Regions from separate parts of the Geobacillus thermopakistaniensis genome, predicted to be linked through region 2. Evidence: riboswitches for the same ligand, from Rfam matches in the RefSeq annotation. Region 2 holds a riboswitch; each other region holds the start of a gene.

Region 1 (9,741 bases), on a different contig from region 2:
CCGCCTTCTTCCCCGGCTCGAGGCTGCCGACGAGATGCGCGCGGCCGATGGCGTGGGCGGCATTGATCGTGGCGGCGGCCATCGCTTCAGCGGGAGTCATGCCCATATGCAGGCAGGCAAGGCTCATGACAAGCGGCAGCGAGACGGTCGGCGACGAACCGGGGTTGCAGTCGGTCGCCAAAGCGACGGGAACGCCGGCGTCGATCAAACGGCGGGCATCAGCGGCTTTTGTCATTAAGAAAAATGCCGTGCCCGGCAAGAGAACGCCGATCACGCCGCGCTCCGCCATGCGCCGAAGCCCTTCGTCCGACGCACGAAGCAGGTGGTCGGCGGATATCGCGCCGACTTCGGCTGCCAGTTCCGCCCCGCCATACGGCTCGATTTCATCGGCGTGGATTTTCGGCGTCAAGCCGTGCTCTTTGCCTGCTTCGAGGATGAGGCGCGCCTGGTCGGGGGTAAAGACGCCGCGCTCGCAAAAGACGTCGTTGAACTCGGCGAGCCCCCGCCGGCTCACTTCGGGAATCATCTCGTCGATGACAAGGCGGACGTATTCATCCGGATCGTGCTTCCACTCCGGCGGAACGGCATGAGCGCCAAGAAACGTGGAGACGATATCGACCGGGTGGGTGTCATCGAGACGCTTGGCGACTTCAAGCTGCTTGATTTCGTGCTCAAGGCTTAAACCATAGCCGCTTTTTGCTTCGACGGTCGTGACCCCATGAAGCAAAAACTGATCGAGCCGCCGCTTGCTTTCTTCATACAACATCTCTTCCGACGCCTCGCGCGTCGCTTTTGTCGTCGCATGAATGCCGCCGCCTGCGTTCATGATTTCCATGTACGTCGCCCCGCCGAGCCGCATCGTCCATTCGTGTTCGCGGCTGCCGGCGTAAACGAGATGAGTATGAGGATCGACAAGCCCAGGCGTCACCGTTTTGCCCTTAGCGTCAATGACTTCCGCTTCGGCGAGCCGATCGGCAAATTGGCGGGCCAGTTCATCGTCCGCCCCAACCGCCACGATCGTGCCATGTTCGATCCAGACGCTGCCGTTTTCGATGATGTGAAGATCGCTCATCTTCTCCTTGACAAGCGGAGCCGCGGAGCTTCCCGCCAGCGTGACGAGCTGGCGGGCGCGGCGGACAAAAAGCGGGCGCATATGGATCCCCCTTTCTACTTGAGCATCGGCATATCGATGCCTTTTTCTTTCGCTGTCCGAATGGCGAGCTCATACCCAGCGTCGGCGTGGCGGACCACACCAAGCCCCGGGTCGGTCGTCAACACGCGCTCCAGCCGTTTTTCCGCCTCTTTCGTGCCGTCGGCGACAATGACCATGCCGGCGTGAATGGAGTAGCCCATGCCGACGCCGCCGCCGTGGTGAACCGACACCCAGCTTGCGCCGCCGACCGCATTCAACAGCGCGTTTAAAATCGGCCAGTCGGCGATGGCGTCGCTTCCGTCTTTCATTCCTTCCGTCTCCCGGTTCGGCGAAGCAACGGAGCCCGAATCCAAATGATCGCGACCGATGACGATCGGCGCTTTCAGCTCGCCTTTGGCCACCATGTCGTTGATGATTTTCCCGAACTTCGCCCGCTCGCCGTAGCCGAGCCAACAAATGCGCGCCGGCAGCCCTTGGAACTTAATGCGTTTTTGCGCCATGCGAATCCAATGGCAAAGACGCTCATTGTCGCTGAATTCACGCAAAATGACTTCATCGGTTTTATAAATGTCTTCCGGGTCGCCGGATAATGCCACCCAGCGGAACGGCCCTTTTCCTTCGCAAAAGAGCGGACGGATGTAGGCCGGCACAAAACCCGGGAAGGAAAAGGCGTCGTCCACCCCTTCGTCTTTTGCCACTTGGCGGATGTTGTTGCCGTAATCAAACGTCACCGCCCCTTGCTTTTGCATCGCCAGCATCGCTCGAACATGCGCGGCGATCGACTGTTTTGCACGGGCGATGTACTGCTTCGGATCGCGCGCCCTGAGTTCGGCGGCCTCATCAAGCGTAAGGCCAGCCGGGATGTAGCCGTTTAACGGATCGTGGGCGGACGTTTGATCGGTCAAGACGTCCGGAACAAAGCCCATTTCGACGAGACGCGGCAACACTTCAGCCGCATTGCCGACAAGGCCGATCGACAGCGCTTTTTTCTCTTCCTTCGCTTGTTTCGCCATCTCGAGCGCCGCGTCTAGGCTGTCGGTCATCGTATCCAAGTAATTCGTGTCAATGCGGCGCTGGATGCGGGCCGGATCGACTTCGATGGCGAGGCAGACGCCGCCGTTCATCGTCACGGCGAGCGGCTGCGCCCCGCCCATGCCGCCAAGGCCGGCGGTTAGCGTGATCGTCCCGGCCAGCGTGCCGCCAAAGTGCTGGCGCGCCACTTCGGCAAACGTTTCATACGTCCCTTGGACGATCCCTTGGCTGCCGATGTAAATCCAGCTCCCGGCCGTCATTTGTCCGTACATGATCAACCCTTTTTTGTCAAGTTCGTGGAAATGGTCCCACGTCGCCCATGCGGGCACGAGGTTGGAGTTGGCGATCAGCACGCGAGGGGCGTCCGGATGCGTGCGAAACACCGCCACCGGCTTGCCGGATTGAATGAGCAACGTTTCATCGTTTTCTAAACGAAGAAGGGTGTCCACAATCGCCTCGTAACATTCCCAGTTGCGCGCCGCCTTGCCGATGCCGCCGTAGACGATCAACTCATCCGGCCGCTCGGCGACATCGGGATGCAAATTGTTGTTTAACATACGCAACGCCGCTTCTTGAATCCATCCTTTCGCCCGCCGCTCTGTTCCCGCAAACGGGCGTACGGTCCGTTTTTCTGCCATCGTCATCCTCTCCTTTTTCCTCTTTGCTTTTTATTGTAAGGAAGCCAAGAGGATGGAGATAGATTCTCGTCTTTTCAAGATGATCCATTTTTTTTGAAATTTCTTTTTTCTTTTCGCTTCATCTATCCATTTCTTTTGATATATGTTCATTTCTTTTGAAAAAACCGCCTACCGCGGTGATGACGGTTTCAGCCGTTGTTCATCGCGGTAGGCGGTCGGCGTCTGGTTCAGTTCGGCTTTAAAGACGCGCATCAAATAATGGGCGGTGCGAAACCCGGTTTGTTCGGCGATTTCTTTAATCGACAAATCCGTCTGCCGAAGCAGCCGTTTCGCTTCCTCAAGCCGCCGGTTGGTCAGCCACTGGCGAAACGTCACGCCGCGCTTTTTCGACAACAAATGGCTGAAATACGCGGGGCTGCGCCCGGCGGCGGCCGCGACCCGCTCAAGCGTGAGCGACGGATCGCGAAAATGCGCCTCCATATAGCGGAGGCCGCGCTCCACGGCGTCGACGCGCGCGTCTTCCTCGGCCTGCTTGGCCTCATGGAACAATCGATATAAAAATAAAATCAATTCTTGAACGATGCGATACAAGACGGGATTGTACAAAATGTCTTGAAAAATGCGCATATACTCCCGCTCGGTTCCGCCGCGGTCAAGGCCGTATGTTTTCATAAACCGGCGGATTTGCGCCAAGATGCTCGTCAGCCGCGTCCGCACCATCTCCGGGCTCGGAAACGGCGGCTTCCAATGGGAGAATTCGCGCCGCAGCCATCGCTTCACCCCTTCATGGTCGAACCGCTCGAGCATCTCGATCCATTGCCGCTGCTCCTCCGGCGTCAAAAACGGATCGAGCTCACGCCACTGTTCGTATTCCGAAGCGGGAGCGATCACTTGGCGATAGCCAATGAAAAACGTCGTCTCCAGCAACCGGCGGGCCGCTTGGTATTGCCCGCGCACCGTTTTCCGACCATCAGGCGGCATCACGACAACCGCGAGCGGCTCATGATGCTCCTCTTCCCAATCGCGCAACAGCTTCCACGCCTCTTCTTTCCCGTCGCCCGGCAAATCGGGAAGCAGGCAAACCGCCATATGGGTGAGCGGCAATACGCGCGCCCGTCCGCGAAACGGATAGCTCGTTAAAAAGCGGATCACTTCCCGAGACAAGGCAGGCTGTTCCGCCTGCACAAGCCATACATGGGTGGAAGCTGCGGCGGGGTCATCGTAAAATAATGCGCGGTAGTCGTCATGGCCGTCAAAACCCGCTGTCAGGCTCGAGCGGCTGTTGGAGGAAAGCGAAACCGCCGTCCTCAACGCTTGTTTCAGCTTGGCGGGCTCAAGCGGCTTCACAAGCAAATCGACGCATTGCCAGTCGATGGCTTGTTTCGCCCGCGCAAACGTCGCCTCGGCCGTTGCGGCAATCACGCGTTGGCAAAACAAGCGGACGTGGGATGTCGCCTTCGACCATCGTTCATACGGAATCATATCCAGTTCGACGTACAATAGCTCCGGCGCCTCCCGCTCAAGAAACGCCATCATCTCCTCGACCGTAGCCGCCGTATACACCCGCTCAATCGGCAAGGAATACGCGGACACGAGCCAGCGGATCGCTTCTCGTTCCTTGTCGTCCCGTTCGGCAATGACCAATTTCACGTTCTCACCGCCTTGGCTGCAAGCGTCGAAAATGAAGGAGCGCTTCCATGCAAAAGGCGGCGGCCAACGCCACCGTTTTTCCGCCTTCATCCCAGAGTGGATTGACTTCGCAAAGATCGACGCTGATCGTTTTCGGATGAGAAACGATTCGGCGGACGAGAGCGCGCACTAGCGACGGAGCGAGTCCAAACGGCGACGGCGCGCTCACCCCCGGCGCGGCAGCCGCGCTGATGGCGTCCATGCAAATGGTCAACATCACGGCATCGTGATGAGCGGCAAATTCCTCGATTTGTTCATAGGCGGCCTCGATCGGCCCTGCGGTCAGCTCGTCTTCAAGCATGTACCGGCAGCCGTACGTCTCGGCCGCCGCAAACAGCGCCGCCGTGTTGCCAAGCCGCTGAATGCCGAGGCAGAAGTAACGGACCCGTTCGTCTTGATCCAATATTTGCCGAAACATCGTCCCGGACGTCGGCCCGTCATCGTACGGGCGCAAGTCGAAATGGGCGTCAATGTTGAGGATGCCAAGGCGGGCTTCGGGCCCGAGCGCTTCGCGAACGCCCAAGTAATGGCCGTACGCCGTCTCATGGCCGCCGCCGATCACGATAGACGCCATCCCGTTTTTCAGCAGGCGGGCGACCGCCTTCCCAAGTTCAGTCTGGCTTTGTTCGAGCCGTTCATCGACGCAAACGACATCGCCTGCGTCATAGACAACGACCCCTTCCGGAAGATGCCAAGGCAGCCGGGCCAGCGCCGCTTTGACGGCGGCCGGCGCCTCTTTCGCCCCTTGGCGGCCTTGGTTGCGGCGCACTCCTTCGTCGCACGCAAACCCGATGAATGCCGCCGCTCGTTCCACCGTCTCCAATGGCTGCGACAAATCGAGCAAGCGAATGCGCTGATGAAGACGAAACGCCTGCTCATCGCTCACGCTGTCAATCCGTCCCGTCCAACGGCCGGCGTCTGGCGGTTGATACATGAGACCATCTCCTTTCCATCATCAGCTGCTTGTTTCTTTCGCCACAGCTTTGCCGTTCTCCTCCTCATGCACGCGAAAAGAGGAAATCGCCGCCGTTTGGCGAATAAAAAAACATGATTGACAACAGAAAGGGTGTTCCACATGAAGCCAATGACCAACTTGCACGCTGTCATCGCCGGTCAAAGCGCGCCGCCCCCATGCGACGAAACGCTCGGCGTCCGCCTGACGGAAGCCCGAGACGGCTATGCGAAAGGCGTATGGACGATCAGCGAATCGCTGCTCAACGGCAACGGGGTGATTATGGGCGGGTTCGTCGGGGCGGCGGCGGACATTCTCATGGCGTATGCGGTGACGACCTTGCTTCGCGATGACCAAATGCACGCCTCCATCAACTTGCAGACGACGTTTCACCGCCCAGCGGCGGCTGGAGAAGCCGAAATCGAGGCGCGGGTGGAAAAGTTCGGGAAAACCGTCGCCTATGTAACCGCCATCGTGCGGCAAAACGGCAAAGAGGTGGCGAGCGCCACGTCGTCGGTGCTGATCATGGACAAACCGTGAAGGTGATGGATCTCCAAAAGGCGTTTTTGCGCATGCTCGTTCTCCTTGGATTCGACGAGTCCAAACAGCAGCTGCTGTTGTTGTTTTGAAACGCATGGAAAGCGATGATCAGAGGAATCCGAGAAAACCGGCGAAAAACGATGATGTTCGCCAAATCGGTGGTTTTGTTGAAAAAGGAGAACCAATTTCACAAGGTTTCCCCACTTGAGAAGAGGCGTTGTCGAGTTGCCTTTTTCATGACATCATCAGTCCTCAATGGCGAAACGAGGTGAGGCGCAGCCGTTTTCGACCAGTTGCCAAGCGCCGGAGAAAGCGCTGTCAAAAACAGCCGCTCTCCGGCGCCTTTTGTTGCTTGTTACCCACGGACAAACGTTTTCGGCATTACGACGGCGACGACTTGCCCGCGGGCGCACAGTTCGCCGTTGGCGAACACTTCGGTGTCCACTTTCCATTTTTTCGGATGAATCTCCGTCACAGTGCCGACGGCGACAAGCGGCACTCCATGCGGCGTCGGCTTGACGAAATCGACGTGAAGCGACGCAGTGACAAAGCGCGGCGGCGTTTCCCCGCTCCCTGGTTCATGGCCGTTTTTCCGATGCAAGGCAAGCGCCGCTGAACCGGTGCCGTGGCAATCAATGAGCGAGGCGATCAGCCCGCCGTACACAAACCCTGGAATCGCCGTATGTTCCGGACGCGGCGTATACACCGTCACCGTTTTGTCGCCCCGCCACCCGGTGCGAAAATGGTGGCCTTGTTCATTCAGACGCCCGCAGCCGTAGCACCAGGCGAATTCATCAGGGTAGTCGTCTTGAATCGCGTGCACGATCATTTCTTCCACGTCATCCTCCCCCTCTCTTTTTCTAGTATACCATTGAATCGAGAAGACGACGACTCCTACATGGACGGTTGTTGTCTAGCGGCAGGCAAGGCCATACGAAGAAAAATGGAACGAAGCGCCAATCGCCAGACGGCAAATTCATAGGCGGCCCAAACAGCTGGCCGCCTAGCGTGACGCCATTTATCGAGCAGGCTCGTAAAACTCGATCCATTCGCCGTCGGGCCCGAGGAAGAACAAATATTTTGCTCCGTTCGGAAGTGTCGTTATTTCTTCCCACACAAGCGGCACACCGAGCGACTGAAGCCGTTCTTTCTCCTGCTCAATGCCTTCCACCGTAAACGCCACATGGTGCACTTTTCCTTCCGTCGGCAAATCCGGATTGTATCCTTCGATCAGCTCGACAATGATCGAGCCGCCAATCCCTAAAAACGCCAATTTCATCGTGCCGTTCGTATGAATCATTTCGTCGAGCAGCTCCAAGCCGACAACATTTTGATAAAACTCTTTCGATGCCTCGATGTCTTTCACTTGAATGCCGACATGTTCAAATTTTTTGACTGCCATTCGTCCCTCTTCCTTTCTATGACTCAGTTAACCATACTGCTTGTAAATACGGCGTCATCTGCATCGGGAAAATCCCTTTTTTCCCAAGCTCTGTCCATATGTAGCGGTCAAGGGCGTACGGTCCGTCCGCCTTCCATTCGTCCGCCTCACTGTTGGTCAACAACAACGAAAAGGCTGTTCCTTGCGCTTCCCCATACAAATGAACGTATCCGTCCCCACGGTCGACATGCACCGCCGCCTTAGGGTCAAACCGGATGAGCTCCGCCTGCACACAGCGCATGACACAAACGGCGAACGCTGCGGCAGGGAGATGAGCGGCCATGCAAGCGCGGAGCGAAACCGCCTCCTCCACTGTTTCTCCTTCACCTCCCATCGACAAAAACCCCCTTCGCCTCGGAATGATGCGAAAGGGGCCATGAGCCATTCTTATCATCCAAAGCGAAACCGCTTTGCGGGTGTTAGCACCTTGCCTGCGGCAGGTTGCTGTGGGGTCATCAAGCCCGTTCTCTCGCCCACTCTTGATAAGACGTATGCAATTTATCTTCTATCTTATCATACATCATCAAAGGCAACAATCGTCATTGTTCGACTTCCGGTTGCTCGGACGTGACGCCGACATCTTTCCACGTCAGTTTCGAGCCCGGATCGACCGTGAAGTTGGCGACGCGGTTGTTGACGGCATAAATGGCCGAACGATACAACGTCGGAATGACCGGAACTTCTTCGTTCATCAGCTTTTGCCATTCACTGTAAATTTTCCGACGATATTCTTTGTCAAACGCCTGTTCGGAATGGCCTTTTTCCAACAGTTCATCGTTTTTCTCATTCACCCAGCGCGAGTAGTTGAACATGACGTTGCGGCCGTACAATCCGTACGGGTCGACGTCCGTTCCCGTTCCCCAGGCGGCAGCGTAAACGTCCACTTTCGGGTCATCTTTTTCAACCATGTCATAGAACGAGTTGAACTCCGCCAGACGGCCGTCCACCAATTGGACATCCAAGCCAACGTCTTTCCAGCATTGCATGTAAAACTTCGCCAACGGCTCGGCAATATCGCCGCCGCTCATCGCCAAAAAGTTGATCGTAAACTTTTTGCCGTTCGGATCTTCGCGCAAGCCGTCGCCGTCCACATCTTTATAGCCGGCCTCATCAAGCAGCTGTTTTGCTTTTTCCGGATTATACGTGTACCCTTTGATCGAGCTGTCATGGTATCCCGGGAACGACGGCGGGATCAGCGTGGTCGCCGGGAAGCGCAAGCCGTGGTACAAGCGATCAGCCACTTCTTGGTTGTTGATGGCGTACGCCATGGCTTGGCGCAGCTTTTTGTTCTGGAATTTCGGATTGTCCATCACATTTTCTTGCTTTTTCGCATCCCAATGACCGAGTTTAACGCTTGGCCGATGAAATTTATGCACAGCATCATCACCAAAATGAGCAATGATGCAGGCAGCCATACCCACCATTTGTTTTGCAGCACATCGGGATTGGTCGCATAGCTGACCAGCGTCCCAAGGCTTGGCGTGCTCTCCGGCAGCCCGAACCCCAGGTATGTAAGACCTGACTCAATGCCGATGTTGCCGGCTAAGTTCAACGTCAAATTGACGATGATAATGGAGCTTAAGTTTGGCAAAATTTGAAACAAAATGATTTTCCAATCCGGCGTCCCGAGCGTCTTGGATGCGCTGACATAGTCCAATTCCCGCTCGGCAAGCGTCTTGGCGCGAATGAGCCGGGCTTTGCCCGTCCATAAAAACGCGCTCATAATCAAAATGAACGTCGCCACATTGTATTTCGGGACGATGGCTACAAAGACGATCACCAGCATTAAAAACGGCAAGACGAGAATAAAATCGATGATGCGCATGATGACGTTGTCGATCCAGCCGCCGAAATAGCCGGCCACAAGCCCCACCACAAGGCCGATCGCACCTGTGATTAGCGTAATCGCCAGGCCGATCGTAAAGTAATTGCGGGCTCCAATGATCAGCTGGCCGAACACATCGCGGCCGCCATAATCGGTGCCAAGCCAATGTTCCGCCGATGGCGGCGAATGAATGGCCAAAAAGTCTACCTTTACAATTTCCTCTTGGTCTAAAAAAATGGAAGCGCCGTAGACAATCAGCAAAATGACGGACAATATAATGAGCGAAACAAGAGCCAGCCGATCGCGGACGAGCTCCCGCCACATAATCGAAAGAGCGGAAGGGCTTTTCTCACTGGCTATTTCAACTGGAGCAGGACGGTTCACCTCAATTTTCATATTCCACGCCCCTCCCTTACTCAATGCGAATGCGCGGATCGACCGCACTTAAAATAATGTCAGAAAGCAAGGTCC
Region 2 (9,741 bases):
CGACATGCGCCCGCTCAAGCAGCATGTCGGCAAACTCAGCGGATGATATGCCTTTTGGCAGCGGAAGCCAGGCGAAAAACGACCCATATGGCGCCGGCGCTTCCCAACCGATCTCGCAGAGCGCAGCGATGAACGCATTGCGGCGCGCCTCATACAATGCGACCAACTCCGTGACACAATCTTGCGGACCAAGGAGCGCCGCGGCGGCCGCTTCCTGGATGGCGCCGAACAAGCTGACATACAAATGATCCTGCAAAAGCTCAAGCGCCCGAATGATCCGCTCGTTGCCGACGGCAAACGCCACACGCCAGCCGGCCATATTGTATGTTTTCGAAAACGTATAAATTTCGACGCCGACGTCTTTCGCCCCATCGGCTTCCAGGAAGCTGACCGGTTTCCGGCCGTCAAAGCCGATCGCCCCATAAGCGAAATCGTGCACGACGGCAATGCCGTGCTTGGCGGCAAACGCCACCGTCTCCGCGAAAAATTCCTTTGTCGCCGTCGCACCGGTCGGATTGTTCGGATAGTTTAAAAACATGAGCTTCGCTCGGTCGGCGACCGACTCCGGAATGGCTTCGTAATCCGGTAAGAATCCGTTTTCCGAAGAAAGCGGCATCATCTCCATCCGCGCGCGGGCAAGCGCGATCCCCGACCAATAGTCCGGATAGCCCGGGTCCGGGACAAGCACCACATCGCCCGGGTTGACGAGGCAAAGCGGCAGCTCGACAAGCCCGGCCTTGCCGCCGAACAAAATGGCGACTTCGCGGTCTGGATCGATGTTCACCCCGTATTCACGCGCGTAAAACGCGGCGATGGCTTCTTTCAAAAAGAAGTAGCCTTGAAACGGCGAATATTTATGGTATTTCGGATTGGCCGCCGCCCGCTGCATCGCCTCGACGATATGCTTTGGCGTCGGCTGATCCGGGTTGCCTTGCCCTAAATTGATCACGTCGCATCCGGCCTTGATTTTCTCCCCGACTTTTGCGACAAGCGAGGCGAAAAATTGCTTTGGCAGCTGCTCAAGCAGCTCGGAAAAAGGAATTTCCATCGTCATCGCCCACACCTTCTTAAAAAATTCTTGAAATTCTAGTGCAACATCATATATCGTAAAAAGCAAAATGTAAAGCAAAATTTTTTCGAGGTGAAAACTCATGACGATCCGCATCGCCTGCCTCCAGCTTGATATTGCGTTTGGCGACCCGAACGAAAACGAACGGTGCGCGGAAAGCGCCATTGAATCGGCCGTCAAGGACGGCGCGAATATCATCGTGCTGCCGGAATTATGGACGACCGGCTACGATTTGACGCGCCTAGATGAGATTGCCGACGAAGGCGCCGAACGGGCGAAAGCGTTCGCCTCCCGCCTAGCGCAAGCACACAACATCCATCTCGTCGCCGGCTCGGTCGCTAAAAAAACAACAACCGGCGTGACGAACACGATGATCGTGGCCGACCGGAGCGGTCAAATCGTCGGCGAATACAGCAAACTCCATCTGTTCCAATTAATGGATGAACATTTGTATTTGCAGCCGGGAAGCAGCTTAGGCTTGTTTTCGCTCGACGGGCTTGCATGCGCCGGGGTCATTTGCTATGACATCCGCTTTCCGGAGTGGATTCGCGCCCATGCTTTGGCTGGGGCGGAAGTGCTGTTTGTCGTCGCCGAATGGCCGCTTCCCCGCCTGCACCATTGGCGGACGCTCTTGATGGCGCGGGCGATTGAAAACCAATGCTACGTCGTCGCCTGCAACCGGGCTGGCCGCGACCCGAACAACGTCTTTGCCGGCCATTCGCTCGTCATCGACCCATGGGGCGAAGTGATCGCCGAGGCGGACGAGAAGCCGGGCATTCTCTCGGCCGACATCGATCCCGCACTCGTTGCGGACGTCCGCGCGCGCATCCCGGTGTTTGCCGACCGCCGGCCGCACGACTACGAAGCGGCAAAAAATTTTTTCAAAACGTATTGACAATCGATTGATCGACCATGTATCATTCGAATCAAACAACCAAACGATTGACAACATCGTGAAAATTGCAAAAACTGAATACGAGAAATCGGTACTCTTATCAAGAGTTGGCTGAGGGAATTGGCCCAATGAAGCCCAGCAACCGACCGTAATACTATCGTGAGATAGGGCGCACGCCAAGGGCGGCGCCGGAAGCGTCATGCTTCCGCAGGGCACGGTGCTAAGTCCAACAGAAAGACCGATGTCTTTCTGAAAGATAAGAGGCGCGAAGAACGTAATGAATCTTCAAGCCTCTTTCCGTATGCGAAAGAGGCTTTTTCATTTGCCGGAAACGCCGAGATTTCAGCGCCGCGTCAGAACCGGCATTTGAAAACGAGCGAAATGAAAAAAGGGGGAACAAGGAAATGACCACTGTTCAAACATCGGTTTACGAACCGCTGACCGAACCGAAGGCGGTATCTCTCGCTGTCCGCCTCGGCCTATTCCGCGACGGAGCGCCGCTTGCCTGCCGCGAGATCGGCGACGGGAACTTGAACCTTGTTTTTCATATCGTCGATCAAGAAACGAAACAAGGCGTCATCATCAAACAAGCGTTGCCGTACGCCAAAGTGGTCGGCGAAAGCTGGCCGCTCACGTTAAAGCGCGCTGTCATTGAAAGCAACGCGCTGCGCACGTTTGCGAGCTATGTGCCGCAATACGTGCCGAAAGTCTACTATTCTGACGAATCGCTCGCCATTACGGTGATGGAAGATTTGTCCCGCCTGCAAATCGCCCGCAAAGGGTTGATCGAAGGAAAAACGTATCCGCTTTTGTCCCAGCATATCGGCGAGTTTGTCGCCAAAACGGCATTTTATACGTCTGACTTCGGCATGAACCAGCAAGAGAAAAAGAAATTGGCGCAAAGCTTCGTCAATCCGGAACTGTGCAAAATTACCGAAGACCTCGTCTTCACCGACCCGTTTTTTGACCACGAAACGAACAACTTTGAAGACGAATTGCGCCCAGACGTTGAAGCGCTTTGGGGCGACGACCGCCTCCATCTCGAAACGGCAAAGCTGAAGCGCAAGTTTTTAACCGAAGCCGATGTGCTTTTGCATGGCGATTTGCATACCGGCAGCATTTTCGCCAGCGATGACGAAACGAAAGTGATTGACCCGGAATTCGCCTTTTACGGCCCGATCGGGTTTGACCTTGGCCAATTTTTCGCCAACTTGCTGTTAAATGCGTTGTCCCGCCCTGAATCGGAGCGACAGCCGCTCTTTGACCACATCGACCGGACATGGGACGTTTTCACGTCCGTGTTCTCAAACCTTTGGCGCACCGAGAGTGTGGAAACGTACGCCGCGACGCCGGGCTTGCTCGAGGACGTGCTCCGGCACGCGTTCATCGATGCTGTCGGCTTCGCCGGCTGCGAAGTGATCCGCCGGACGATCGGCCTTGCCCATGTGGCGGACCTTGACGGCATTGAGCAAAAAGAGGCGCGCCTTGCAGCCAAACGTCATGCGCTCCGCCTCGGCCGCCGCTTGATCATTGAGCGCCGCGTGTTCACCGGAACGGAAGACTTCCGCCGCCTGTTTGCCGAAACGGAACAATAATGCCATACAATCGTCCGGGTCTCGACGCAAGCTGCGCGGCGCTGACCCGGACAAACCAAAAAAAAAGAGAAAGGAAGATGGCGATGAGCACTTTTGCCATCCCACGCTCCGTTGAATGGCGCGAGACGCATGTGACGATTTTAAACCAGCAAAAGCTTCCATCCATCATCGAATATATCGACTTGCACACTCTGGAAGACGTCTATGAGGCGATTGCCACGCTGAAAGTGCGCGGCGCGCCGGCGATCGGCATCACCGCCGCCTATGGCCTGGCGCTTGCCGCTTTACGCTACGACACCGAATCGCTCGATGAATTCCGCCGTCGCTTGAAACGAGATCGTGACTACCTAGCCAGTGCCCGGCCGACTGCCGTCAACTTGTTTTGGGCGCTCGATCGGCTCGTCACCGCTGCGGCCGACGCCCTTTCCGTCAACGAGGCCAAAACGACGCTCGTCCACGAAGCGATTCGCATTCAAGTAGAAGACGAGGATGTGTGCCGCCGCATTGGCGAGCATGCCTTGTCGCTCTTCAGGCCCGGCGAGCGGGTGATGACGATTTGCAACGCCGGCTCGATCGCCACCGCCCGCTACGGAACGGCGCTCGCCCCGTTTTATTTGGCGAAAGAAAAAGGAATTGAACTATCCGTTTACGCTCTCGAGACGCGGCCGGTGTTGCAAGGGGCGCGCCTGACCGCTTGGGAACTGATGCAAGCGGGCGTTGATGTGACGCTCATCACCGACAACATGGCAGCGCAAGCGATCAAGGCGAAAGGCATTGGCGCCATCATCGTCGGCGCCGACCGGATCGCGCAAAACGGCGATACGGCGAACAAAATCGGCACGTTCGGCCTGGCCTTGCTCGCGAAGTCGTTTGACATTCCGTTTTACGTCGCTGCGCCGTTGTCCACGATCGATTTGACGACGAAAACAGGTGCGGACATCCCGATCGAAGAGCGCCATCCGGATGAAGTGACCCACATCGCCGGCGTGCGCATCGCCCCGGAAGGCGTCAACGTATACAATCCGGCGTTTGACGTAACGCCAAACGAACTCATTACCGCGATCATTACCGAAAAAGGCATCATTCGCGGCAATTACAACGCAACGCTGCCATCATTATTCACAAAGGAGGAGCAACATGAAACGATTTAAGGCCTTATCTTCCCTTTTTCTTCTTTTCTTTGCCGTGTTCTCCATCTTGGCTGGCTGCACACACGAGCAAGATGCCGTTAGCTCCAAGCCAGCCAACGGAGCCAAGACCACGAACAACAAAACGGAAACGACATCCAGCCACTCGACGGCAACAAGCGACGAGCAAGCGGCCATTCCTGAAAAGTTGAAAAAGCCGGTGAAAATCGCCGCCATTATGCAACTGTCCATCGGCACGTTCTCATCGCAATACATCGCCGGCGTCAAAGAACAAGTGCAAAAATTCGGCGGCGAGGTGCAAATTTACAACGCCGACAACGATTTAACCAAAATGGCATCGTACGTTGAGACGGCCATTACACAAAATGTGGACGCCATTTTGCTTGACCACGGCCGCGCCGATGCGCTCGAAGGCCCGGTGAAAAAAGCCGTCGCCAAAGGCATTCCAGTTGTGGCGTTTGACAACGATTTGAACATTCCCGGCGTCACCGTCATCGACCAAGACGACTACAGCCTCGCCTGGAAAACATTAAAAACGCTCGCAGAAGACTTAAACGGGGAAGGCAACATCGTCACGATTTGGGTCGGCGGCTTTACCCCGATGGAACGCCGCCATGTCATTTATGACGCGTTCAAAAAACGCTATCCGAACATTAAAGAAATTGCCAAGTTTGGCACGGCGAGCGCCAACACAGCTTTGGACACACAAACGCAAATGGAAGCGATTTTGAAAAAATACCCGAACAAAGGCGACATTGACGCTGTCTTCGCAACTTGGGACGAGTTCGCCAAAGGGGCGACGCGCGCCATCGAGCAAGCTGGGCGCACGGAAATTAAAGTGTATGGCATCGATTTGAGCGATGAAGACTTGCAAATGATCCAAAAACCAAACAGCCCATGGGTGGCGACAACGGCGACCGACCCAGCCGAAGTCGGCCGCGTCCAAGTGCGGTTCGCGTATCAAAAAATCGCTGGAGAAAAAACGCCGAACATTTACTCGCTTGAGCCGCATTTAGTGAAACGGTCCGATCTTCCGGACAAACAAGTGTCGATGAATGAGCTTTCGCAATACATCCCGGGCTGGGGGCAATCCAATGTCGCCATCTCGCCGTGGATGAAAACGTTGGAAGCCCAGGTGAACAAAAAATGAACGGGTTGTCAATGCGGGGCATGGAAAAATCGTTTGGCGCCGTGCGCGTGCTCGACGGCGTGGACTTCGACGTTCGTCCTGGCGAAGTCCACGCCCTTTTAGGCATGAACGGCGCCGGCAAAAGCACGCTCATGAACATTTTGGCCGGCGCCATTCCGCCTGACGCTGGTACGATCACGATCGACGGTACGATATACACGTTTTCATCGCCGCGCGAAGCAAAACAAGCCGGCATCGGCCTCGTCGTTCAAGAAGTTGACACAGCGCTCTTTCCCGGCTTGCCGATTTACGAAAATGTAGCGGCGGACGAGTTCGTCCATGTGAAGCAACGGCCGATTCGCTCGCTGCGTCAAGAAAAAGAGCGGGCCGCCGCCCTGCTTCGCCGCGTCGGCCTGTCGTTGCCGCCGACGAAATTGGTTCGCGACTGCTCGCTCCATGAAAAGCAGCTGATTGTGCTCGCCAAAGTGCTGTCATCCAACGCGCGCTATATCATCCTAGACGAACCGACGGCCGCCTTAAGCGAGGCGGAAACAAGGCGTCTGTTTGCCATCATCGATGAACTGAAGCAGCAAGGCGTCGGCTTTATTTACATCTCTCATAAACTGAAAGAAGTTCAGGAGATCGCTGACCGGCTGACGATTTTGCGCGACGGCCGCGTCGTCTATCACGGAGGCGCCCGCAGCCTGCCGCTTGAGGACATCGTCCTTCATATGACTGGAACGAAGCGGACCGCCGCCGCGAAACAAGCACGCACATACAGAAGCGACATCGCGTTTGCCGCCCGCGGAATTTTGATCGACAAAACCGGGACAACAGTCGACCTATACGCCCACCGCGGCGAAATCGTCGGCATCGCTGGCCTCGTCGGCGCCGGCAAGACGGAGCTTGCCGAAAGCCTCATCGCCCACCGGAACACATCCGGCGAGTGGGAAATTGATGGCAGACGCTATGTGTTCTCATCGCCTTATGAAGCCATCGACGCCGGCCTTTGCCTCATCCCGGAAGAACGGCGCAAACAAGGGTTGTTTTTGCCCGAATCAGTGAAAACGAACTTGACCGTCCGCCTTCTTTCCCGCCTGTCGCGCTGGCAATGGATCAGCTGGGCGAAAGAAGCGGCTGAAGCCGACGGGCTCGTCCGCTCGCTAGGTGTTCATCCGCCGTCAAGCACCACCGTCGTTCGCCACTTGAGCGGCGGCAATCAACAAAAAGTCGTCATCGGCAAATGGCTCAACACAAACGCACGCGTCTTTTTGTTTGACGAACCGACCAAAGGGATCGACGTCCATGCGAAGCAAGAGGTGTTTTCCATCATTCGCTCCCTTGCCGATGAAGGAAAAACGGTGCTGTACTTTTCCAGCGAATTTCAAGAGCTGCTTGACATTTGCGACACCATCTACGTGATGGTCGACGGCCGGCTGCTCGCTCGCCTGCCGGCCGCTGAATTGACGTATGAACAGCTTGTTTACTATTGCAGCGGAGGTGAGATCCATGAGCCAGCCAGCCGTTTCCACAACGCCGTCGAAAAAAACGGCGCCGTCCATTCTTGAATGGTTGTATAAACACGGCACCTTGCTGGCCATTCTTGCCGTTATCGCCTACTTCGGCATCACGCAAGACCGATTTTTTACGTATGAAAACTTCAGTGACATTTTGCGGTCCATTTCGATCGTGACGCTCGTGGCAATCGGCATTACGTTTTCGCTCATCGTCGATGGCTTCGATTTGTCCGTCGGCTCGACGGTGAGCCTAGCGACGATCGCGAGCGCAGCGGCGCTCGTCCTGTACCGCCAAGAAATTTTCATCACCCTGCTCGTGCCGCTGTTGCTCGGCATTGCTGTCGGGCTCTTGAACTCGTTGTTGATCGTCAAATTCAAATTGCCCGATTTGCTCGCGACGTTGGCGACGATGTACGCCATTAACGGCGTGCAGCTCACCTATACGAAAGGGTTTTCGATCTACAACGACATGCCGCTGCCCGATGGCGGCACGGCGCCGGGCAAATTCATTCCTTCCTTTTTATTTATCGGCCAGGGAGAGCTGTTCGGCGTGCCGTTTTCGGTCTTGCTTATGCTGTTTGTCGTCATTGCCGCTCATCTGTTTTTAACGTACACGAAACCCGGCCGCCTCTTTTATTTGACCGGAGAAAACCGCGAGGCGGCAAGGCTCTCAGGCATCCCGGTCAACCGCTATCGGACATATGCATACGTCATCAGCGGGTTTTTTGCGGCCTTAGGCGGCATCGTCCTTGCCTCGCGCATCGGCACCGGGCAAGTGTCGGCCGGCGCCTCGCTTTTAATGGACAGCGTCGCCGCCGCCTACATCGGCTTTTCCGTCTTTGGCGCCGGCAAGCCGAACGTCATCGGCACATTGTTCGGCTCGATTTTAATGGGCGTGTTGCTGAACGGCTTGACGATGGCAAACGTTCCGTATTACGCCCAAGACATTATAAAAGGCGCCATTTTAGTCGGCGCCCTCGCCTTGTCGCATTGGCAAAAAAAATAACGCCCGATCTCTGCCCCCGTGGATGGCAATCCTCGGGGGCAGACGCGTTTTTCTAGGCAAGCCGTCAGCCTCTTTTTCCGCCTGCTTCATTGCAGCATCCGCATACAACGCCTTCCAAACCCTTTGCCTGTTCCACGAACGCAAGAGCGTCATCTACGTAAGCGGCGCTCAAGCTCCAACAGCTTCGCCTTCACATCGGTGCGGCTTCCAGCATAGCCAATGAGAGCGCCGTTTTTGCCGACAACGCGGTGGCACGGAACGAGAATCGACAGTTCATTCGCCCGGTTTGCCTGACCGACGGCGCGCACCGCTTTCGGGCGGCCGATTTGCGCGGCGATGTCAGCGTATGTCGCCGTCTCGCCGTACGGAATGCGGCAAAGCGCCGCCCACACCTCTTCTTGGAAGGCAGTTCCCTTCCACTTCAGCGGCAAGTCAAATGCTTGGCGTCGACCGTGGAAATACTCATCCAGCTGCCTAAGCGCGCGTTCAAGAAGCGGCGACCAGCTTTTGACAGCCGGATGTTCGCCGGCGAACGCGCGCCATTCTTCTGGAAACAGCTCGACTTTGACAATCGCGTCGCCGTCGGAGGCGATGTAAATGTCGCCGAGCAGCTCTGAGCGGTATACTGCATATTCAATCGTCATCGTCGTCCTCCCTTTCCATTCGTTCGATCGGCAGCGTGATATGGAACGTCGTGCCGACGCCGACTTCGCTTTCCACTTCAATTTTCCCTTGGTGCTCTTCTATGATTTTATAGCTGACCATCAAGCCGAGGCCGGTGCCGCGTTCTTTCGTCGTATAAAACGGCTCGCCAAGCTTTTTGATTTTATCTTTTGGAATGCCGCATCCTTGGTCGGTGATGGAGATGCGCACATAGCACCCGGCGCGGGTGATGCGCACCGTAATGTCCCCGCCTTTTGGCATCACTTCGATGGCGTTTTTCAAAATATTGATGAACACTTGCTTCAACTGATTCGGCTCGCAATACACCGGCGGCAGCCCGCGCTCGAAGTCGGCGATGATTTGCACGTTGTGCATCATCGCTTGGGCGCTGATCAAATCGATCGTGTCTTGCATAATTTTGCAGATATCATTTTGTTTGTACTGCACCGCCTGGGGCTTCGCCAAGACCAGAAACTCGGTGATGATCGACTCAATCCGTTTCAATTCCGACATAATGACATTAAAATACATCGAATAGTCGCCGTCAATGCTTCCTTGCAACAGCTGAATGAAACCCTTTAGCGCCGTCATCGGATTGCGGATTTCATGGGCGATGCCGGCGGCCAATTCCCCGACGACGTTGAGCGTATCCGACTTGCGCAACTGCAGCTCCATCTCCTTGCGCTCGGTCACATCGCGCAGCATCATCATCCCGACGC
Region 3 (9,741 bases), on a different contig from region 2:
GTGAATGAGACGGACAAGGCTCTGCACGTCAGAAAAGCGCGGGCCGTCTCCGACAACGACGGCGTGCAAGTTCGGAAACAGCCGTTTGACATCTTTGCACGCTTTTAAAAACATAAAACAAATGCCAGCTTTCGCCCAGGCGAGGCGGCTGCTATAGACGATGACCAAGGCGTCGTCCGGGATGCCAAGCGTCTGCCGCCCTCCGCGGCCGAGCGGGGCAAACTCGTTCGTGTCAATGCCGTTCGGGATGAGAACCCGTTTGGAAATGAGCGGGACAATATGCCGCTCGACGGGCGGACTGACAGCAATCGCAGCAGAAGCAAGACGGAGCATCTCTTCAAGCTCGGCTGGCGGATAGTACGTGCCATGGGCGGTAAAGACGACCGGGATGCCGCGGCGGCGCGCAGCGGTGGCAGCGAGGATGCCGGATGGCGTCTGGTGGGCATGAACGATCGAGATGTTTTCCTTCTTCATCACCGCCTCAAGCTGCTGAATGAGCTGTTCTTTCCGTTGTTCGTCTATCTCGATCGCTGTTGGAAAATCGATGAAATAAATTGAACAGCCGGCTTCCCTAAAACGATCGGCCAGTGACCCGCCGCGGGCGGCGACGGCCACATGAACGCCGCGGGCGGCCATTTCTTTCGCTAGGCTGAAGGCGTGCGTTTCCGTTCCTCCAAAGTCAAGGCCATCTAGCACCATGAATACGCGCATGATCAGCTCCCTCCTTTCTTATAAAACTGGCGCGAGCGCTGTTGCGGATGGCTGCGGTAGTAGTACAAAATGTCAGGCAAATTTTCCACTTCCAGCTTGGCGTTTAAACATTTGACAATAAACTCATAATCTTCGGCGCCGCGAATCCGCCTTGTCGGCCCGCCGAGTTGGTCAAACACGGCGCCGCGGAACATGATCGTGCCGTGGCAAATGCAATGTTTCCCTTCCGCATAGACGCGGCGGATGTCGCGCCCGTAAGCGAGCCAGTTGGCGGGCGTCTTTCGGTCGAAGTGTCCGTCGGGAAAGGCGGCGTAATTCGTGCCGATTAAAGCGATGTGCGGGTGCTCGTTCAAAAATTTCCATTGTTTTTCGAACCGCTCCGGATGGGAAATATCGTCGGCGTCATGGACAGCGATGTACTCACCTTTGCTTAAAAAGTAGCCGACATTGAGCGCCCCGGCAAAACCGACGTTGCGCGGGAGTTTGATATAGACGACCGGGAAGAACGGGGAATGGTCGTTCATCCACCGCTTCACGACTTCTTCGCTCCCATCGTCCGATCCGTCATCGACAATAATCGCTTCAAACTGGCGATATGTTTGATTGAACAGCCCATTTAGGCAGTCCTCAATATAACGGGATGCGTTATAACACGGAATGACGACGCTGATGAAGTCTTTTTTTCGCTCTGGCACCATCATCAATCACCTCATCCACTATATATCCATTTTTTCTCTTAACGGTGAGAGGCAATCGTTGATTTTTTAGGAAAACAGTAGAATTGTCCTATCATTTACCTGTCATTCCCCCGACAAAGTTCAACCGTTTTCCCCATGCCCGTGGCTAAAAAAATCGTTCTTTCTTCCTCGGATACGCACCCGTGTCGAATGAAAGAGCGGTGCATAACGTAGTTAACGAATGGAAGAAAAGGAAGGAGGAAGAGGCGTTGGGACATAAACATTTGCGCGAAGCAGTGAAAGAGCTGAAAAAGATCCGCAAATGGCTTGAAAAACTAGATTTGGATGATTCGGCCGTCGAACAAATTGTCTCTCTATTAGAAGCCATCGCCGATCACGGGGAAGATGCCGAACGAATTTTGCGCCGCATTCTTGATGAGGAGCAAGAACAGCGGGACATTTTGGAGGACGAGCGCGAACTGTTGCAAGCCATTTTGACCGAGTTGCGCACAGGGGCGCCACCCGCGGAAGATATTGGCGACGAGCTCGAGGACTTGATTGGGGAGAGAGTAGAAATTACGGTCAATTTCGGCCCGGTGAGCGGCACAGTCATCGCCGTCCGAAACGATTATGCCGTGCTTGAGGATGCGCTCGGGCGTTTCGTTTACATTCCGTTTGCCAGCATTCAAGCCATCACCCGTTTAGAAGGCTGATGAAAAACAATGGATTCGCTCGATTTATGAGAAATCACAAGGAATGAAGTGATGGTGTTGCAAGGTTTTTCAATTTGAGAAACACTGTTGGAGAGCAGTATTTCTCCTTAAATCACCGGCCTTTTAGACTGAAAGGAGGGAGGAGACAATGGACTTTGCGACCACATTCGAAGAGCAGCTCCGCCGCCTCATCGGGGAAACGATCCAAGTCGCGACGGACAACAACTTAATAGAGGGACGACTCACCGATGTCGAGGACGGAACGATCGAGCTTAGGGCGGAAGCGGGCGGATACGAGCGGGAAACGCGCACGGTGCTCATTCCGCTGACAGCCGTCAACTTTGTTCGGGAAGTGTAACGAAAAAAACAAAGGTATGCATCCGCCGAAACGATGCATACCTTTGTCGTTACCGCGTCGGAACGACCGATGGATGCTCATTGACAAACGACAACGCCTGCTCAAAATCGGCGATCAAATCGTTGACATCCTCAAGCCCGACGCTCAGCCGCAACAAGCCGTCGGTAATGCCGCGCCGGAGCCTCTCTTCTTTTGGCATCGCCGCATGCGACATTTTCGCTGGGTGCGATAAAATTGACTCGACCGCCCCAAGGCTGACAGCAAACACCGGCAAGCGGACGTTTCGGACGAACGTCCGAGCCGCTTCTTCATCGGCTAAACGGAACGACAGCACAGCGCCAAACCCGGCCGCCTGATGGCGCTGGATGTCATGGCCTGGGTGGTTCTCCAGCCCCGGATAATACACTTTTTCGACCTTTGGATGACAAGCCAAATACTTGGCGATGGCGGCCGCTGATTCAGACGACTGCTTCAGCCGAACGTGGAGCGTTTTTAATCCCCGCAGCACAAGCCACGCATCTTGGACGCCAAGGACGGCGCCAAACGCGTTTTGCAGTTTGTACAATTCTTTTCCCAATTCCTCGTCTTTCACGACCGCCAGCCCGGCGACGACGTCGCTATGGCCGGCTAAAAATTTCGTGGCGCTGTGAAGGACGACATCGACTCCAAGATCAAGCGGCCGCTGCAACGCCGGCGTCATGAACGTATTATCCAAGAATGTCAAACAGCCATGCGCCTTCGCCAACTTGACGACGCCTTGAATATCGGTCACTTTTAACAATGGATTGGACGGCGTTTCCATATAAATGACTTTCGTGTTCGGCCGGATGTTTTCCGCCACTGCGTTTAAATCGGTCATATCGACAAACGTATATTCAATGCCAAAGCGGCCGAGCACCTCCGTAATCATCCGGTACGTGCCGCCGTAGACGTCTTCGGTCACGAGCACGTGGTCGCCTTTTGAGAGAAGCAAAAACGCCGTTGAAATAGCCGCCATGCCAGAGGCGAACGCAAACCCGCGCGTTCCGCCTTCTAACGCCGCGATCGTTTCCTCAAGCGCCTCGCGCGTCGGGTTGCTGGAGCGGCTGTAGTCGTATTTGCCGAATGAATCGAAATCGAACTGATGGAACGTGGAGGCGTGCTGGATCGGCACGCTCACCGCCCCCGTTTCGCGGTCGACTTTCCATTCGTTATGGAGCAGTTTCGTCGAAAACGCCCATTCCTGTTCCATCGCTTACACCTCTTTCATGTTTTTCAATGCCTGCGCCAAATCGGCGATCAAATCGTCAGCGTGCTCAATGCCGACCGAGAAACGGAGCAGCCGGTTGCAAATACCGTTTTGGATGCGGATTTCCTCAGGAATGTCCGCATGCGTCTGCGTCGCTGGGTACGTAATAAAGCTTTCGACTCCGCCCAGGCTTTCCGCGAACGTAATGAGGCGCAAGCTTTTTAAAAACCCGTTCACCCACTTTTCATCGGCAATCCGGAACGACAGCATCCCGCCTCTTCCTGGATATAAGACGTCTGTAACATCTTCATGTTCGCGCAAAAAGGCGCTGATGCGCTTGGCGTTTTCTTCATGCTGGCGCATCCTTAGCGCCAGCGTTTTCATCCCGCGAATCAACAGCCACGAATCAAACGGCGACAAAACCGCGCCGATGGCGTTCTGATACTCGGCCAGGCGTTGACAGAGCTCCTCGCCCTTGGCGACGACAAGGCCAGCCAACACGTCGTTATGGCCGCCTAAATATTTCGTGGCGCTGTGGATGACAATATCGGCGCCTTGTTCGATCGGGCGTTGAAGCACCGGTGTATAAAACGTGTTGTCAACGATCAACAAAAGCCCATGCCGCTTGGCGAATTCGGAGACGGCGCGGATATCGGTCTCATGCATAAGCGGGTTCGTCGGTGTTTCCAGGAAAATCGCTTTCGTTTTTTCGGTGATACACGCTTCCACCGCAGCGAGATCAGCAAAATCGACGTAATGGAATCCAAGACCATACTTGCGCCAGCCGCGCTCAAACAGGCGGTACGTGCCGCCGTAAAGGTCGGCCGATACGAGAAACTCATCTCCGCTCTCAAACAAGGCGAGCACCGTCTGAATGGCGGCCATGCCGGAGCTGAACGCATAGCCTTGGTCGCCGCCTTCCAGTCTCGCGATCGCTTCTTCGACGATTTTGCGCGTGGGGTTGCCGGTGCGGATGTAGTCAAACCCAGTCGACTCTCCGATGCCGGCATGGCGGTAGGCGGTGGAAAAATAAACCGGCGGGTTGACCGTCCCCGTCACCGTTTCGCTCCGGTTGCCAATTTGCGCTAACAACGTCTCCAGTTTCTCCATCTCATCTCTCTCCTTCTGCTGAAAATTCCATCATGGATCAACGGCCGACCACTTAATGCCCAACGAAGCACCACTGTCCGTTGGGCAGAGGCCAAGCGCCTTCGTCCGAAACCGCCTCGCGGTTGATGGAAGCGGCCGCTTGAATAAATAAAAAAAGTCTTCTAAGAAGAAGACTTTTCCATACACATGGGGTCATGCTTCTTCTTATCTGCCGAATTGAATGCTCAATTCGCTGGATTTAGCACCTGGCCGTCGGGCGGCTGGTTGCTGAAGCTTCATTGGGCCAGTTCCCTCCGCTTCTCTTGATAAGAATGGGACGCGTATTCAATTTTTTTAAATTTAATAAAAATGTAACGCATTCCCCACGTTTTTGCAAGCCATTTTTTTGTCAGCGGTGCGATTCGGCAAATTCGCGAAAAATTCGAGCCCTTCATTAACATCTTTGGGCGCAAATATGTTACAATAACAGATGAACTTACGCTTTCATGGAGGATGGTCATGGCGACAGCAACAGGAACGATGCGCGACTGCAAGTTGTACAGCAGAGAGCTGCAAGAAGAAATCGAACTGCTCATCTACTTGCCAAGCAATTTTTCGCCGCTTTACAAATATTCTTTATTAATCGCGCAAGACGGCAAAGATTATTTTATGTATGGAAAAATGAAAACCGTCATCGAAACGCTGATGGCAGAAGGAACAATCGACCGGACGATCGTCGTCGGCATCCCGTATCGGAACGTCAACGACCGCTACGAGAAATACCACCCGGAAGGACGAAAGCACGAAGCATACCTTCGTTTTTTAGCCCATGAGCTCGTCCCGTTTTTGGACCGCGAACTGCCGACATACCAAATGGGCAAAGGCCGGGCGCTGATCGGCGATTCGCTCGGCGGAACGGTGTCGCTTCTAGCCGGGTTGTTGTATCCGCATACATTTGGGAAAATCGCCATGCAGTCCCCCTATATCGATGACTCGGTATTGGCGCGCATCCGCTCATTCCGCGATCCATCGCTCCTTTCGCTTTACCATTCTGTTGGCACAGAGGAAACAGCGGTGAAAACGACGGATGGCCATGTGCGCGATTTTATCACCCCGAATCGAATGGCGCGGGACTTGTTTATGGAAAAACGGTTTGCTTATACGTACCATGAGTTCGAAGGCGGCCATGCGTGGACGTATTGGCAGCCGGATGTACCCCGGGCCGTAGCCGCTGTTTTATCATTATAGGACAAAACGGAGCAACTTCAAAGATGTCGAAGCCGCCGCATCCATTCCGTGCGTTTCCTGTGCATGGAAAAAGAACTGGTTCAAGGAGGGAAAACAAAATGAAGTACGGCATTGTGATCTTTCCGCCAAAACGGATTCAGGACTTCGCCAACTCGTACCGGAAACGGTACGACAGCCATTACGCCCTCATCCCGCCGCATATTACGCTGAAATACCCATTTGAAGCGGATGAGGAGCAAATAAAAAAAATGGCGAAAGAGTTGCGCCGCATTGCGGCGGAAACACCTCCCATTCCGATCAAAGTGACGAAATTCAGCTCGTTTTACCCGACAAGCAACATCATTTATTTGAAGGTGGAACCAAACGACGTGCTCGAGCGCCTTCATGAACAACTGCACAGCGGCTTGTTCGCCGGAAAGCCGGAGTTTGTGTTCGTGCCTCACATTACGATCGGCCGCGATTTGCCGGGCGCAGAATATGCGGACGTCTACAGCCAGCTGAAGCTGCAAGATGTGCACTTCGAGGAGACCGTCGACCGCTTCCATCTTCTCTATCAGCTGGAAAACGGCTCGTGGACCGTCTATGAAACGTTTATCGTCGGAGGAAAGGAAACGGTCTGAGATGAACATTGCGATTGGCACAACGCAAGATCGCGCTTTGTACGAAGACGCCTTGCGCGTCCGCCGGCTCGTATTCATTGAGGAGCAAAACGTGCCGGAAGACGAGGAAATCGACGCATTCGAGGACGACTCGTTCCACCTCGTCCTGTATGATGGCCAAACACCGGTGGGTGCTGGGCGACTCCGTTTCATTGACGAAGGCGTCGGCAAAATCGAGCGCATTTGCGTCCTGCCGTCCTACCGCGGCCGCGGCGCCGGACGGATGGTGATGGAAGCGATCGAACAGCTGGCGAAAACAAAAGGGGCGAAAACGGCGAAACTGAACGCCCAGACGCACGCAGAACCGTTTTACCAAAAGCTCGGCTATACGACCGTCTCCGGCGTCTTTATGGACGCCGGCATCCCACATGTCACGATGGTGAAATCGCTCGAATGATGGCCATAGAACAGCCTCGTCTACACTGATCCAAGGCTTGGGATCATCGAACATCGTTTCGCTCTCCTGAGCCAAGCAGAGCAAAAGGGAGCTGTGCGCACGCAAGCTCCCTTTTGCTTACTTTTTGTTGTTCAGCATATTGGCGATCGTATTGAAATCAATTTGCTTGCCGTTATGGACGATCGCCTTGACGATTTGATCCTCAAGTTCTTTTGGCACTTTCCGGTTGGCAATTTGCGCCACCCGCTTCACCACTTGGCGCACCGTTTTTTCATCGCTGAAATTGGCGTTTTGCAGCGAGTTGGCGAGCTCAAAAACGTCTTTCATATTGACACCTGTTTTCTTTTCGATGTTTTTAAAAAATTGCTGATCCATCGTTCCGCCTCCTTCTCCCTGCTATATCGTATGATGCTCCCGCCTCGGCGTGCATCAAATTAGGGAAAGAAAAATACGAGCCGCTCCGTGGCGCCGAAACGGCCCGTACCCCTTTCGCTTTTTCCGTTAGGCGACAAATGCCGCGCCGACAATAATCAACAAAATGAACAACACGACAATCAGCACAAAGCCACCGCCATAGCCACCGCCATAGCCGTAGCCGTAAGGATAACCATAACCGCAGAAGCCCATCATAATGTGCACCTCCTTCTCCGTTTACTGTATCGTATTCACCGGCTTAGCGGGGCGTATGGGCGCAAAGGCCATTTTGTCATCCAAATCGGCGGAACAGCTCGGCAAATTCCCGCTCCTTTTTCGCAAACCATTGCTCGATGTAGTCTAAGTTGCCTTGCACACTTTTTAAAAATCCATTGTTCAATTTTTCGATTTCTTGCAACTGTTTGTTAAAGTCCTTTCCCCATTGTTCAAACAGGCGGATGAACGTTTCATGCCCTTCTTTGCGTGACGCAACCCAACCTTCGAGCGCCTTTTCCAGTTCTTTGCTCACACTTTCCCCCCCTTTCTTACTGTTGTATGCAAAAACGACTGCCCGAGGTGAAGGCATCCCCGTTCTTTTTTTGCCTCGCCATATGATAAAGTAAAGATGAACGTCAACATGAAAGGGAGGAAACGAATGTGAAACGCATTGAAACAGTGGAGCAATTCGAGGCGGTCATTTCCGGTGATAAACCAACGATCATCAAGTTTTACACAACTTGGTGTCCGGACTGCGTGCGCCTCAATATGTTCATCGATGACATCGTTCGCGACTATAGACAATATGATTGGTTTGAAATCGACCGTGACCAGTTTCCGGAACTTGGCGAGAAATACCAGGTACTTGGCATCCCGAGCCTGCTTGTCTTCCGCAACGGAAAAAAAATTGCTCATCTGCACAGCGCTGACGCCAAAACGCCGGAAGAGGTGCGCGCCTTTTTGCAGTCCCTGCCGGAGTAAGACGGGGCGGCATCCTTGCCTCGCCAGAGAAGAAGGGCAACAAAAAGAGGCTGTCCGAGAAGGAAGCTTTCCTTCTCGGACAGCCATGCGAATGAACAGACAGCTCCTTATGGATCGCCGATTGTGGAAACGGAAGCCGTCAATATTCAATTTCGTCGTAGTCTTTCGGCTGGCGCGTCAGCTGCGGGCTGTCAAACATCAATTCAATCGAAATTTCCTCATCGGTCGTCCGCGTCCGCTCGGAGCGGTCGTTTGGTTTCAATTGGACTTGAATTTCCTCATCCGTCGTTTTTATCCGTTTGTCTTCCATCGTCTTTTCCTCCTGTGTCATCAGTTTCGCAAGAGCGGTTCGACTTTTTGCACAAGCTCTGCCATTTTTGCGGCGTTTCGTTCATACAGCGCCTTCGCCTCTTCGGAATTCGTCTGCAACGCATACAGCTCCAGATCAGCCTGCACTTTTTTCATCGCGGCCAAGAGCAGCTTTTTCTCCTGCGGCTCGGCAATTTGGATCTTATCATCGTACAAATCGATCGTCAGCTGTCCGTATGAATCGACTTGGGCGAGAAACACATTTTCAATCGCCACTCCTTGTTTGTCAAGCTGTTCCTTCAGCCAGCCGCGGCCAAGCCCCATCGTAGCGAGTGGCTCATCCAAAATCATGCCGTCCATAATGACCGTTTGCGGCTCTTTTTCCCGCGGTGGGTTTGGGAACACATCTCCGACGGTGAGCGGCTGCTTTTCCCGCTTCAGCAACACGTTCAAGTCGCCGTTTGGCTCAAGCACCGCAAACTCGACGTCGGCGACGCGGAACACATCTTTTTTGCGCAGCTGTTCGAGCAGCTCGTCAACCGTATATTTCTCCCGTTTCAAGTTTTCCTCTAAAATTTTGCCGTTTTTAATAAAAACCGTGGAATTGCCCTCGACAAAATCGCGAAATTTCTTGTTGCGCAGCGAGAGACGAGCGACAGCCACTGGAAACAGCGACCAAATCAAAATGCTGGTGATGCCTTCTTGCAACGAAATTCCTAAATCGACCGACATCGTTCCAGCGATATCGCCGACGGTAATGCCGACGATGTATTCAAAAAACGACAATTTTGATAATTGCTTTTTGCCGAGAATGCGGGTGATAACAAACAACCCGATTAAAATGCAAATCGAACGAATGGCGGTTTCTAACCATATAGGCATCGATCATGCTCCTTACTTTCCGTGGTATTGCGGCTCTTCGAACTCGAGCCGGCCGATCCGGTCTTTGATGTCCGCGAT

What was found. Region 2 has a riboswitch for S-adenosylmethionine ahead of mtnK (S-methyl-5-thioribose kinase). Riboswitches for the same ligand answer to the same signal wherever they lie in the genome.
Region 1: linked by a shared signal. The riboswitch ahead of T260_RS126455 (hypothetical protein) and the one ahead of mtnK (S-methyl-5-thioribose kinase) in region 2 are both predicted to bind S-adenosylmethionine.
Region 3: linked by a shared signal. The riboswitch ahead of T260_RS129850 (methionine biosynthesis PLP-dependent protein) and the one ahead of mtnK (S-methyl-5-thioribose kinase) in region 2 are both predicted to bind S-adenosylmethionine.

Annotation. Positions count from the first base shown of each region.
Region 1 covers NZ_AYSF01000063.1:3,974-13,714, forward strand. Annotated here, with positions in the region: gene hutI (imidazolonepropionase) at 1-1,153, opposite strand, end outside; gene hutU (urocanate hydratase) at 1,168-2,823, opposite strand; gene T260_RS126480 (helix-turn-helix domain-containing protein) at 2,992-4,473, opposite strand; gene hutG (formimidoylglutamase) at 4,478-5,446, opposite strand; gene T260_RS126470 (PaaI family thioesterase) at 5,588-6,004, shown strand; gene T260_RS126465 (PaaI family thioesterase) at 6,360-6,842, opposite strand; gene T260_RS126460 (VOC family protein) at 7,023-7,406, opposite strand; gene T260_RS126455 (hypothetical protein) at 7,423-7,779, opposite strand; SAM riboswitch class I at 7,830-7,934, opposite strand; partial or broken gene T260_RS126450 (ABC transporter substrate-binding protein) at 7,985-8,794, opposite strand; gene T260_RS126445 (ABC transporter permease) at 8,755-9,666, opposite strand; partial or broken gene T260_RS126440 (ABC transporter permease) at 9,683-9,741, opposite strand, start outside.
Region 2 covers NZ_AYSF01000056.1:11,284-21,024, forward strand. Annotated here, with positions in the region: gene T260_RS127850 (pyridoxal phosphate-dependent aminotransferase) at 1-1,054, opposite strand, end outside; gene T260_RS127845 (carbon-nitrogen family hydrolase) at 1,152-1,964, shown strand; SAM riboswitch class I at 2,059-2,227, shown strand; gene mtnK (S-methyl-5-thioribose kinase) at 2,369-3,559, shown strand; gene mtnA (S-methyl-5-thioribose-1-phosphate isomerase) at 3,643-4,710, shown strand; gene T260_RS127830 (sugar ABC transporter substrate-binding protein) at 4,697-5,857, shown strand; gene T260_RS127825 (sugar ABC transporter ATP-binding protein) at 5,854-7,404, shown strand; gene T260_RS127820 (ABC transporter permease) at 7,346-8,359, shown strand; gene T260_RS127815 (methylated-DNA--[protein]-cysteine S-methyltransferase) at 8,509-9,003, opposite strand; gene T260_RS127810 (PAS domain-containing sensor histidine kinase) at 8,993-9,741, opposite strand, start outside.
Region 3 covers NZ_AYSF01000048.1:2,683-12,423, forward strand. Annotated here, with positions in the region: gene T260_RS129875 (glycosyltransferase family 4 protein) at 1-711, opposite strand, end outside; gene T260_RS129870 (glycosyltransferase family 2 protein) at 714-1,409, opposite strand; gene T260_RS129865 (hypothetical protein) at 1,658-2,101, shown strand; gene T260_RS129860 (LSm family protein) at 2,250-2,459, shown strand; gene metC (cystathionine beta-lyase) at 2,509-3,690, opposite strand; gene T260_RS129850 (methionine biosynthesis PLP-dependent protein) at 3,694-4,797, opposite strand; SAM riboswitch class I at 4,999-5,109, opposite strand; gene T260_RS129845 (GTNG_0744 family esterase) at 5,296-6,024, shown strand; gene T260_RS129840 (YjcG family protein) at 6,123-6,644, shown strand; gene T260_RS129835 (GNAT family N-acetyltransferase) at 6,646-7,080, shown strand; gene spoVIF (sporulation-specific transcription regulator SpoVIF) at 7,198-7,455, opposite strand; gene T260_RS1000000138800 (YjcZ family sporulation protein) at 7,582-7,710, opposite strand; gene T260_RS129825 (hypothetical protein) at 7,787-8,023, opposite strand; gene T260_RS129820 (thioredoxin family protein) at 8,152-8,472, shown strand; gene T260_RS1000000139955 (hypothetical protein) at 8,612-8,782, opposite strand; gene T260_RS129815 (DUF421 domain-containing protein) at 8,803-9,663, opposite strand; gene T260_RS129810 (DUF1657 domain-containing protein) at 9,676-9,741, opposite strand, start outside.